Regions from separate parts of the Massilia sp. SYSU DXS3249 genome, predicted to be linked through region 1. Evidence: riboswitches for the same ligand, from Rfam matches in the RefSeq annotation. Region 1 holds a riboswitch; the other holds the start of a gene.
The links. A riboswitch is a leader RNA that binds a small molecule or an ion and turns the genes downstream of it on or off. The one in region 1 is predicted to bind thiamine pyrophosphate.
Positions count from the first base shown of each region.

Region 2: it holds a riboswitch for thiamine pyrophosphate, as region 1 does, so the genes downstream of both, thiC (phosphomethylpyrimidine synthase ThiC) here and ACWCIA_RS12305 (TonB-dependent siderophore receptor) in region 1, are expected to answer to the same signal.

Region 1 covers NZ_JBSIPX010000009.1:32,984-38,357, reverse strand. The annotation lists gene ACWCIA_RS12315 (glutathione S-transferase family protein) at 1-611, opposite strand, end outside; gene ACWCIA_RS12310 (DUF535 family protein) at 917-1,876, shown strand; TPP riboswitch at 1,949-2,047, shown strand; gene ACWCIA_RS12305 (TonB-dependent siderophore receptor) at 2,134-4,257, shown strand; gene ACWCIA_RS12300 (AAA family ATPase) at 4,394-4,921, opposite strand; gene pnuC (nicotinamide riboside transporter PnuC) at 4,918-5,374, opposite strand, start outside.
Region 2 covers NZ_JBSIPX010000012.1:128,176-133,549, reverse strand. The annotation lists gene ACWCIA_RS15315 (hypothetical protein) at 1-2,026, shown strand, start outside; gene ACWCIA_RS15310 (hypothetical protein) at 2,034-2,447, shown strand; TPP riboswitch at 2,540-2,643, shown strand; gene thiC (phosphomethylpyrimidine synthase ThiC) at 2,710-4,623, shown strand; gene thiS (sulfur carrier protein ThiS) at 4,626-4,829, shown strand; gene ACWCIA_RS15295 (thiazole synthase) at 4,843-5,374, shown strand, end outside.

The sequences.
Region 1 (5,374 bases):
GGACGGGCCGCAATCCGCGCGCGCAGGGCCGCCAGGTTCGGATGCTCGGCCAGGATGCGCGCAGTCGCCTTTGGGAAGGCGTAATCCAGGCCTTCGAGCACCTGGAACAGGGACAGGTCGGCGTAGCTGAGCTGCGCTCCCGTCAGGAAGTCCTGCTCGCCCAGCACGTGCGCGAAATAGCTGAAAAACTTCGGCATGCGCGCGGCCGTGAACTCGGCGGCGCGGCGGCGCGCCTCCGGCTTCTGGTCTTCGTAATACAGGCCGGCGCCGACCGGATGGTGGGTCTCGTGGGCTTCCGCGACCAGGTCGGCGATGGTCAGCTGCAGCTGGTGGGTCCAGAGCCGGCCGGCCGTGTCCTGCGGCGCCAGCCCGTGGCGCTCGCCGAGGTACATCAGTATTGCCGCCGTCTGGCCGATCGTCATGCCGCCGCTGCGCAGGAAAGGCGGCGCGAAGGCCGGCGTCTGGCCTTCCTTCAGCGCGGCCATCATGGCATCGCTGCCGCCCGGCCCGCGCGCCACATCCTCGTAATCCTCGCCCGCTTCCTCTAAGGCCAGGCGGACGAATTCGCCGCGTCCCTGGATGCCCGGCCAATAAAACAGTTGGTAAGCCATCGTGCCCTCCGCCGTGGTGGAGCCACGAGTATGGAACAGAATCCGGCGGGGCTGCGCGCGCCTCGGATCGGTGCCATGCGTCGGGGATATGGTATCTTTCAGGAAACGAACGGTGACGTTCGATCATAAAAACAGACCGAACTGAAGGAAGAACGATGTTGCGAGGACGCGTCCGCGGCGGGGAACATGCCGGCAAAAATATTGCCTCAAAGAATTTATTTCCCTTGAGCAATCTCACCGCCCGAGCGCCCCAGGTAGGACAACATGAGCCTGTCCGCAACCCGACGTCTCCGAAGGAAGGCTCCATGATCTTCTCTCACCTGACCCGTCACTGGCTGGCCTACCGCCGGCGGCTGCCGCTCTCCTCCTGGCTGCTGTCGACCCTGCGCAGTGCGCGCGTGCTGCTGTTCTACCGCGACCACGCCGCCCTGTGCCAGCTCGATGTCTACCGCAACTACGTGATGGCGGCGCCGCACGACGATCCCTTCCACCATCTCAGCCACCGTGGCTACCTGGTCGAGGGCCTGAGCGCGCGCCAGCGGGTGCAGTGCGTGCTGTCGCACTACCGTTTCGAGGAGACCACCTTCGACGCCGCCTACAAGCAGGCGGTTTACGCGGCCGGCGGCCTGACGCTGTGGCGGCATGCGGCCGAGGGCAGCGAGTTCCTGATCCGGCTCGAGATGGCCTCGCGCATGAATGCCGAGGGCGACCTGACCATCGCCCTGGTCGCCGACGGCAAGGTGCTGCAGCGGCTCTCCTTTTCCTGGGTCGACGGCGCCATTGCCGGCGTGCCGGTGCCGCTGGTGCCCTTCATCGCGCGCAACCAGGGACGCTGGACCGATTCGACCGAAGCCTTCGAGGCTTTCGAGCGCTGCTTCCCCAACAATTCGCCGAGCTTCTTCTGCTTCGCCGCGATGCAGGGCGTGGCCCAGGCGGTCGGCATGGAACAGGTGCTGGCCGTGAAGTGCGAGGCCCACATCGCCTACGACCCGGCGGACGCCAAGCACTTCGCCAACGCCTACGACGGCTTCTGGAAGGTCCTCGGCGGCGTCGAAATGCCGGGTTCGGCCTGGCTGATCGCCTTGCCCTTCTACCTCAAGCCGCTGGCCGACATGCCGTCCAAGCACCGCAAGCGCGCGGCCCAGCGCCGCGAGTACTGGCGCGCGATCGGCGACGGTGCGCGCGGGACACTGCAGCGGCACCTGCTGCATGCGCGCTCGCATCATGAGCATGCGGCGCCCTTGCGCGAAACCGCCGAGGTGTAAGCGGTTTCGTATCGCGCCTTCCCGCCCTGCATTGACAGAACCACCACGGCTCGAGCAGGCCGTGTTACACTCGCGCCTCGCTAGGGGTCCTGGAATTCGCGTTCCGGGTGAGAGATACCCTTCGTACCTGATCTGGATAATGCCAGCGAAGGAAAGCGCAACGCAGTCCCTTTCTTTGTGTGCCCTTCCCCCACGTTGGCTCCGGCTTTTTGTTTAAAAGCGGCGCCTCCGTGCGCCGCTCAAATCCTGAGCAAGCAATGAACCCTGTCTTCAAGCATTCCCTCCTCGCCTGCGCCCTGGCCCAGGCTTTCGCCGTCCATGCGTCTGAACAAACGGCCGAGCCGATCGCCTCGGTCCACGTCAGCGGCAGCAAGTGGGCCGCGAGCGAGCGCGCCAGCGTCGGCGGCTTCGCCGACATGGCGATCATCGACACCCCGGCCTCGATCAGCGCCTTCAGCCGCGAGCAGATGCAGGACCTGTCGATCCGCAGCGCCAGCGAAGCCGTGGCCTACGATGCCTCCGTCGGCGACGCCTACAACGCCGTCGGCTATGCCGAGCAGTTCTCGGTGCGCGGCTTCATGTTGAACAACAACTCGGGCTACCGCAAGGACGGCTTCGCCATTCCGGCCGACACCCAGATCCCGCTCGAAAACAAGGAGCGCTTCGAGCTGCTCAAGGGCGTGGCCGGCATGCAGGCGGGCCTCGCCGCCCCCGGCGGCCTGCTGAACTTCGTCACCAAGCGCCCGACGAATGCGCCCCTGCGTTCGGTGACGGTCGAGGCGCGCGAGCGCGGCACCCTGTACGGCGCCGTCGACCTCGGCGGACGCTTCGAGGACCGCCGCTTCGGCTACCGCGTGAACGCCGCCGCCGAGCGCCTGCGCTCCTACGTGGAAGGCGCCGACGGCAAGCGCCAGTTCGCATCCGGCGCCTTCGACTGGCAGATCACGCCGGACGCACTGCTGCAGCTCGACATGGACATCCAGCACAAGGAGCAGGTCACCGCGCCCGGCTACCAGCTGATCCGCGGCGTGGCGCTGCCGGCCAATGTGTCGCCCAAGACCCTGCTCAACGACCAGCCATGGACCAGGCCGGTCGACACCGACAGCGCCAACCTCGGCCTGCGCTTCGACTACCGCTTTGCGCCCGACTGGCGCGCCACCTTCTCCGCCAACAAGCACTGGTTCAAGCGCGACGACTTCACCGCCTTCCCCTACGGCTGCAGCAACGAGGGCGAGGGCTTCTATCCGGGCTACTGCTCGAACGGCGACTACGACGTCTACGACTACCAGAGCACGGGCGAGCGCAAGACCCCGTTCGGCGTCCAGGCGCAGGTCCAGGGCCGCTTCGCGACCGGCGCCCTGCGCCACCTGCTCACCGCCGGCATCGGCTACAGCGAACGCCACAACAGCTACGGCGACTATGTCTACGACTACGCCGGCTCCAGCAATATCTACGTGAACCAGGTCGTCGATCCTGCGCCGGGCAACCCGAGCACCGGCCCGGTCAGCGAACGCTTCAGCGAGCGCGAACGCTCGCTCTTCGTGCAGGACATCATGACCCTCACGCCGGACCTCGCCCTGCACACCGGCCTGCGCTACGTGAAGATCGCCAGCGAGCAGCTGCCGGAACCGGAGCTCGGCTGGACCTCGAGCCGCGCATCCTTTCTGCTGCCGAGCGTGTCGCTCGTCTACAGCCTGAACCCAGGCTGGAACGTCTACGGCACCGTCGCCCACGGGCTGGACGCCGGCGGCGTGGCCGAGATGGAGACCACCAACCAGAACCAGGACCTGGGCCCGAACCGCTCGAAGCAGTTCGAGCTCGGCACCAAGGGCGAGGTCGGCGGCGTGGCGCTGAGCGCGGCGCTGTTCCAGATCACCAAGGGCTTCGAGTACACGAACGCGGAGAACACGTTTGTCCGCAACGGCAACCAGCAGCACCGCGGCATCGAGCTGGCCGCCCAGCGGAGCAGCGGCGCGCTGACCTACGGCGCCTCGCTGATGGCACTGCGCGCGCGGCAGGAAAACACGGGCGATGCGCTGTACGACGGCAAGCGCGTCACCAATGTGCCGGAGCTGAAGTCGACGCTCTGGGCCGATTACGCGGTCCCCGCCGTGCCCGGCCTGAAGGTCGGCGGCCAGTGGCAGTACGCCGGCGAGAAGTCCTTCGATCCGGAGAACACGGTCAACGTCCCGGGCTACCACGTGTTCGGGCTGAATGCGTCGTATGGGCTGAAGATGGGAGCGACGAACGTGACCCTGCGTGCGCGTGTCGACAACGTGGCGGACAAGTTCTACTGGCGCGACGTGACGCAGCAGCTGGGCGGTTACCTGCTGCCGGGGGCACCGCGTACCTTCCGGTTGTCGGCGCAGGTGGATTTCTGACGGCAAAAGTGTGCTGAGGTCCTGAACGCGTGGAGTCAGGAGGCTCGGCGCCCCCCTCACACCCTACGTCTGGCGCGATGCGTAGGGTGGAGTCCCCGACTCCACGCGTTGCTGCGCCACCGGAACCCGCGGCCGTCTACACCGCGGCGATGACTTTCAACGCCGCTTCCACCTGCCGCACCCGCTGCGCCAGGTCTCCCTGCACCAGCACGAAGGGGATGCCGCGCGCGTCCAGTTCCTCCACCACCATCGCGTACACCCGCGCGCGCACCGCTTCCGATTCGCGCATCAGGCCGTCCGGCACCCAGGGCAGGTCGGGCGCCGTCACCAGCGTCAGCGCGTAGTCGTGCCTGGCCGCCAGCGCGTCGAGCTGCGCATCCACCCTTCCCCAGTACACGCGGCTGTAGAGCGCCGTCATCAGCGGCGTCGTGTCGCAGAACAGCAAACGCCTGGCGCGTGCCGCCGCCGCGTCCTCGCGCTCCTGCTGGGTGCGCGCAATCCCGAACTGGTCGGATTCGCAGGGCACGCGCCCATGCGTGTCCACGAACTCGCGCAGGTACTCCGGCACCCAGAGCGTATCGTGGGCCCGGGCCAGCACTTCGCACAGGGTCGACTTGCCGGAGGACTCGGCGCCCAGCACGGCGATGCGCAGCACGCCGCTCATTTGTCCACCCCTGCGATATTGCTCCACGCCCGCAGCCCACGCGCGGCCAGCAGCACGAACACCGCGTACAGCACCGCCGTCACGTACAGGTCCTTGTAGACGTACAGGCCCACATAGAGCACGTCGACGATGATCCACACATGCCAGTTCTCGACTTTCTTACGCGCCAGCAGGAGCTGGCCGACCAGGCTGCCGGCCGTGAGAAAACCGTCGGTGTGCGGCACGTCGGTGTTGGTGTACGTCGCCAGGAACCAGGACAGCGCCAGGTAGGCCGCGCCCCAGGCTGCGATCGCCCAGGCCCAGCCGGCGCCGCCCAGGCGCGTCACCGTCAGGCGGGTCTCGCCGGCGCCGCGCAGCCACTGGCTCCAGCCCCAGATGGATGCGGCGATGAACACCAGTTGCAGGCCGCTGTCGCCGTACAGGCGGGCGTCGAAGAAGACGACGGCGTAGGTG
Region 2 (5,374 bases), on a different contig from region 1:
CCTGTCCAACGGCGAGCTCGGTATTGCCGAGCCGCATGATGCCGGGCCGACCGGCGCCGCGCCCGACCTGGCGCCGGTGCCGAAGGTGCCGCCACTGCCGATTCCGAAGATTCCGATCCCGCCGCTCCCCGTCATCAAGAAGGCGGTCAGCGGCTGCTACGGGGGCGCGCTGGGCGCCTTCCAGATCGAACTGCGGGTCGACGTCGACCGCGTCCGCGCGATGAAGCGGATCAGCGGGGATTTCTACCAGACCCTGGGCAAGACCGTGTCCTACGTGGGCTCCTTCATCGTGGACAGCCCGGTCATCACGGCGAGCCCGACGCAGATTGTCGCAAAAGGCAAGGGCCGTTTCACCTTCGCGGCCGGCGCCCCGGTGGTGCAGGTGACGATACCGCGGGTGAGCCTGTTCCAGCCCCAGGCTCCGGCGACCCTGCAATTCTTTACCGTCTCGAACACGCCGGGGGCCTCCTACCACTGCCCCTTCACTTCGCTGCACTTCCGCACGGTGCGCATCGAAACGGACTGCGTGTCGGACCTCGCGACACCGCCGTTCGCCAGCTATAACACCGGTTCGCTGCCCTCGGGCGGAGCGCCGCGCACGCTGAGCGTGGTCAGTTCCTTCGCCGAAGCGGGGATCGGCATGGTGCCGACCGCGGGCAACAACATCATCGACGCCAGCGAGGCCGGAACAGGCGCCAGCTGGAGCAATGCCGAGATGCATGCGGCGATGCAAAACCACTTCTCCTTGTGGCGCGACCTGCCGCAATGGTGCGTCTGGCTGCTGGTCGCCCAGAAACACGACCTCGGGCCCAGCCTGTACGGCATCATGTTCGACCAGGAGGGCAGGCAGCGCCAGGGCTGTGCGGTATTCCACGGCGGCATCGGCGGGACCACGGCCGAAAAGCTGCGCCTCCAGCTCTACACCTATGTGCACGAGCTCGGGCACTGCTTCAACCTGATGCACTCGTGGCAGAAACAGTATGCCTCGCCGCCGAAGCCGAACCGCCCGGACTCGCTGTCCTGGATGAACTACCCCTGGGCCTATCCGAGCGGCGGGCCGGCGGGTTTCTGGAGCAGTTTCGATTTCCGTTTCGACGACGAGGAATTGATCCACCTGCGCCATGGCTTCCGCAACGATGTCGTCATGGGCGGGAGCAATTTCGCCGTGGGCGCATCGCTGGGCCGCGAGGTGATGGCCGACCCGATCTCCGACGAGTCGGGCCTGGTGCTGGCGATCTCGACCCACCAGCGCAGCTTCGCGCTCGGCGAGCCGGTCGTGCTGGAGCTCACATTGAAGGCGACCGACACGCGCGGACGCCGCGCCCATACCTGGCTGCATCCGAACTACGGCCTGGTCAAGGTCGTGATCAGCAAGCCGAGCGGGGAAGTGTGCGCGTACGAACCGCTGATCGACCACCTGGTCGGGGATCGCCAGACCGTCCTCGGCATCAAGGACGAGATCATGGACAGCGCCTATATCGGCTACGGCAAGGGCGGCTTCTATTTCGACCAGCCGGGCCAATACCGGGTGCGCGCCGCCTATGCCGCGCTGGACGGCTCGCAGGTGCTGTCGGATATCCTGACGATCCGGGTGCGCTACCCGGTCAGCGAGGACGACGACAGGCTGGCCGACCTCTTCATGGGCGCGGACCAGGGCGCGCTGCTGTACCTGAAGGGCTCCGACAACGCCTCCCTGCGCTCGGGTAACGATGCCTTCGACGAGGTGCTGGACCGCTACCAGGAGCATCCGATGGCCACCTATGTCAGGATGATCAAGGGGGTCAACGCCGCCCGCGCGTTCAAGAGCATCGACGGCGCGGACGAAAAAATCGTCAGCGTGCGGGCGCCGAAAGCCGAGGACAGCATCGCGCTGCTCTCGAGCGTGAAGTCGGCCCAGGTGCTCGACCCGGTCTCGACCGGGGAGGCGATGTCCTGCCTCGCTTTTGCCCAGCGCGAGATCGGGGACGAAGAGGGGGCGAAGACCACGCTGATGGAGTCGCCGGCACGGGACATCCGGAAGGCCTGAGGCACCCATGGTGCTGCGGGTACTGACGGCGCTCGCGCTGGTGCTGGTACTGGCCGGGCAGGCTTGCGAACACCGCGGCCTGTCCGGTATTCCTGTGGCAAAAACCGATAACCCGGGGAGGGTCATGATGTTACGTGTCAGGCTGGGAGAGGGCTTCCAGAACAATACCGTGAGCGTGCGGATCAACGGCGAGCAGGTCTTTCAAAAATCGGGCGTCAGCACCGACTGGACCATCTCGCGGGCCGACTCGCTCGAAGTGAAAACCGAGGCGGCCGCTCCCGTGCAGCTGGAAGTGGCGGTCGAGGGCGGGCCGACGGCGGTCAAGGAGATCGTGCCGGGGCAGACGCCCTTCGTCGAGGTGCGCCTGGTGAGCGGCGTGCTGGAACTGCACCCGATGAACGAGGAGTCGCCGATGATGTGACGCCGCTGCGGCAGGCGCTCCCGCCGAGGCCCAAGGGCAGGGACGCATGGCGCAGGACAGATGGGCTATAATCCGTCCGTTGCCGATTTGGCAGCACACGCTAGGGGTCCTGCGCATCGATACGGTGCGCGGGTGAGAAATACCCTCTGAACCTGATCTGGATAATGCCAGCGAAGGGAAGCTTCCGAGAGTCCGGTCGTGCACACGCACGCGCCTGCACATCTTTCGCCTCCTTTGCTGGCTCCTCACGCAAAGGAGCCACATGAATGCCCCGCTAGACTTCAACGCCGCCACCGCCACGGTGGACACGGCGGCGATCGCCCCCTTCCCGAATTCGACCAAGGTCTTCATCGAAGGCAGCCGCCCCGACATCCGGGTGCCGATGCGTTCGGTCGCGCAAAGCCCCACGTCCGCCAGCTTCGGCGGCGAGGCCAACCCGCCGGTCTTCGTCTACGACACCTCCGGCCCCTATACCGATCCGGCCGCGCGCATCGACATCCGGCGCGGCTTGCATCCCCTGCGCGCCGGCTGGATCGCCGGGCGCGGCGACACCGAGCAGCTGCCCGGTCCCAGCTCGACCTATGGCGCCGCACGCCTGCTCGATCCCGGCCTGGACGCGCTGCGCTTCGAGCTGCAGAGAAAGCCGCGCCGCGCGAAAGCCGGGGCCAACGTCACCCAGATGCATTACGCGCGCCAGGGCATCGTCACGCCCGAAATGGAATTCGTGGCCCTGCGCGAGAACCTGCAGCGCAGGGAATACCTGGCGCAGCTGGAGGCGTCCGGTCCGATGGGGCAGCGCACGGCCGCGCTGCTGGGCCGCCAGCATCCGGGCCAGTCCTTCGGTGCTTCGATCCCGGGAGAGATCACGCCCGAATTCGTGCGTTCCGAAGTCGCGCGCGGGCGCGCCATCATCCCCGCCAACATCAACCATCCGGAGAGCGAGCCGATGATCATCGGCCGCAACTTCCTGGTCAAGATCAACGCCAACATCGGCAACTCGGCCGTGACGTCCTCGATCGGCGAAGAGGTGGAAAAGATGACCTGGGCGATCCGCTGGGGCGCCGACAACGTGATGGATCTCTCGACCGGAAAGCACATCCACGAGACGCGCGAATGGATCATCCGTAACAGCCCGGTACCGATCGGGACCGTGCCCCTGTACCAGGCACTCGAAAAGGTCCACGGCAAGGCCGAGGAACTGACCTGGGACATCTACCGCGACACCCTGATCGAACAGGCCGAGCAGGGCGTCGACTACTTCACCGTCCACGCCGGCGTGCGCCTCGCGCATGTGCCGATGACGGCCAGGCGCCTGACGGGCATCGTCTCGCGCGGCGGCTCGATCATGGCCAAGTGGTGCCTGGCGCACCATCGCGAGTCCTTCCTGTACACGCATTTCGACGAGATCTGCGCCATCATGCAAGCCTACGATGTCGCCTTCAGCCTGGGCGACGGCCTGCGCCCCGGCTCGATCTACGACGCCAACGACGAAGCGCAGCTGGCCGAGCTGAAGACCCTCGGCGAACTGACGCAAGTCGCATGGCAGCACGACGTGCAGACCATGGTCGAAGGTCCCGGCCACGTGCCGCTGCACCTGATCAAGGAAAACATGGACCTCCAGCTGGCGCAATGCCGGGAGGCGCCGTTCTACACCCTGGGCCCGCTGACGACCGACATCGCGCCCGGCTACGACCACATCACGTCCGGCATCGGCGCGGCCACCATTGGCTGGTACGGCACCGCGATGCTGTGCTACGTCACGCCGAAGGAACACCTCGGCCTGCCCGACAAGGCCGACGTCAAGGACGGGATCATCACCTACAAGATCGCTGCGCATGCCGCCGACCTGGCCAAGGGCCATCCCGGCGCCCAGATCCGCGACAACGCCCTGTCCAAGGCGCGCTTCGAGTTCCGCTGGGAAGACCAGTTCAACCTCGGGCTCGACCCGGACAAGGCGCGCGCCTTCCACGACGCCACGCTGCCCAAGGAATCGGCCAAGGTCGCGCACTTCTGCTCGATGTGCGGCCCGCATTTCTGTTCGATGAAGATCACGCAGGAGGTACGCGCGTATGCGGCCGAGCGCGGCGTCGGGGAAGGGCAGGCGCTGGCGCAGGGCATGCAGGAAAAGGCCGTCGAATTCGTGCGCGGCGGCGCCCGGCTCTATCGGGAGGTATGAGCATGCTCGACATCGAACTCAACGGCGAACCCTACCGCTTGCCGGCCGGGCAGACGCTCGACGACCTGGTGCGCGCGCTCGGCATCGGGCAGCAGGCCGTGGCGCTGGCGGTCAACCGCGAGGTGGTGCCGCGCCAGCAATGGAACGGGCGCGCGCTGCTGCCGCGCGACCGGGTGGACATCGTGCGCGCCATCGGCGGCGGCTAACCAGGAGACAGACATGAACGACGACCTTTTAACCATCGCGGGCAAGGCCTACCGCTCGCGCCTGCTGGTGGGCAGCGGCAAGTACCGCGACCTCATCGAAACCCGGGAAGCCACGCTGGCGGCCGAGGCCGAGATCGTGACGGTGGCGATCCGCCGCGTGAACATCGGCCAGGACCCGCATGCCCCGAGCCTGCTCGACGTGCTGCCCCCGGACCGGTTCACGATCCTGCCGAATACGGCCGGCTGCTACAACGCGCGCGACGCCGTCTACACGCTGCAGATGGCGCGCGAACTGCTCGGCGGGCACAAGCTCGTCAAGCTCGAGGTGCTGGGAGACGAAAAGACCCTGTTTCCGCACATGCCGGAGACGATCGCGGCGCTCGAGACCCTGGTGCGCGACGGCTTCGAGGTGATGGTCTACTGCAGCGACGATCCGGTGCAGGCCAAAATCCTGCAGGAGATCGGGTGTGTCGCGGTGATGCCGCTGGCCTCGCTGATCGGCTCCGGCATGGGCATCCTCAACCCCTGGAACCTCGGCCTGATCG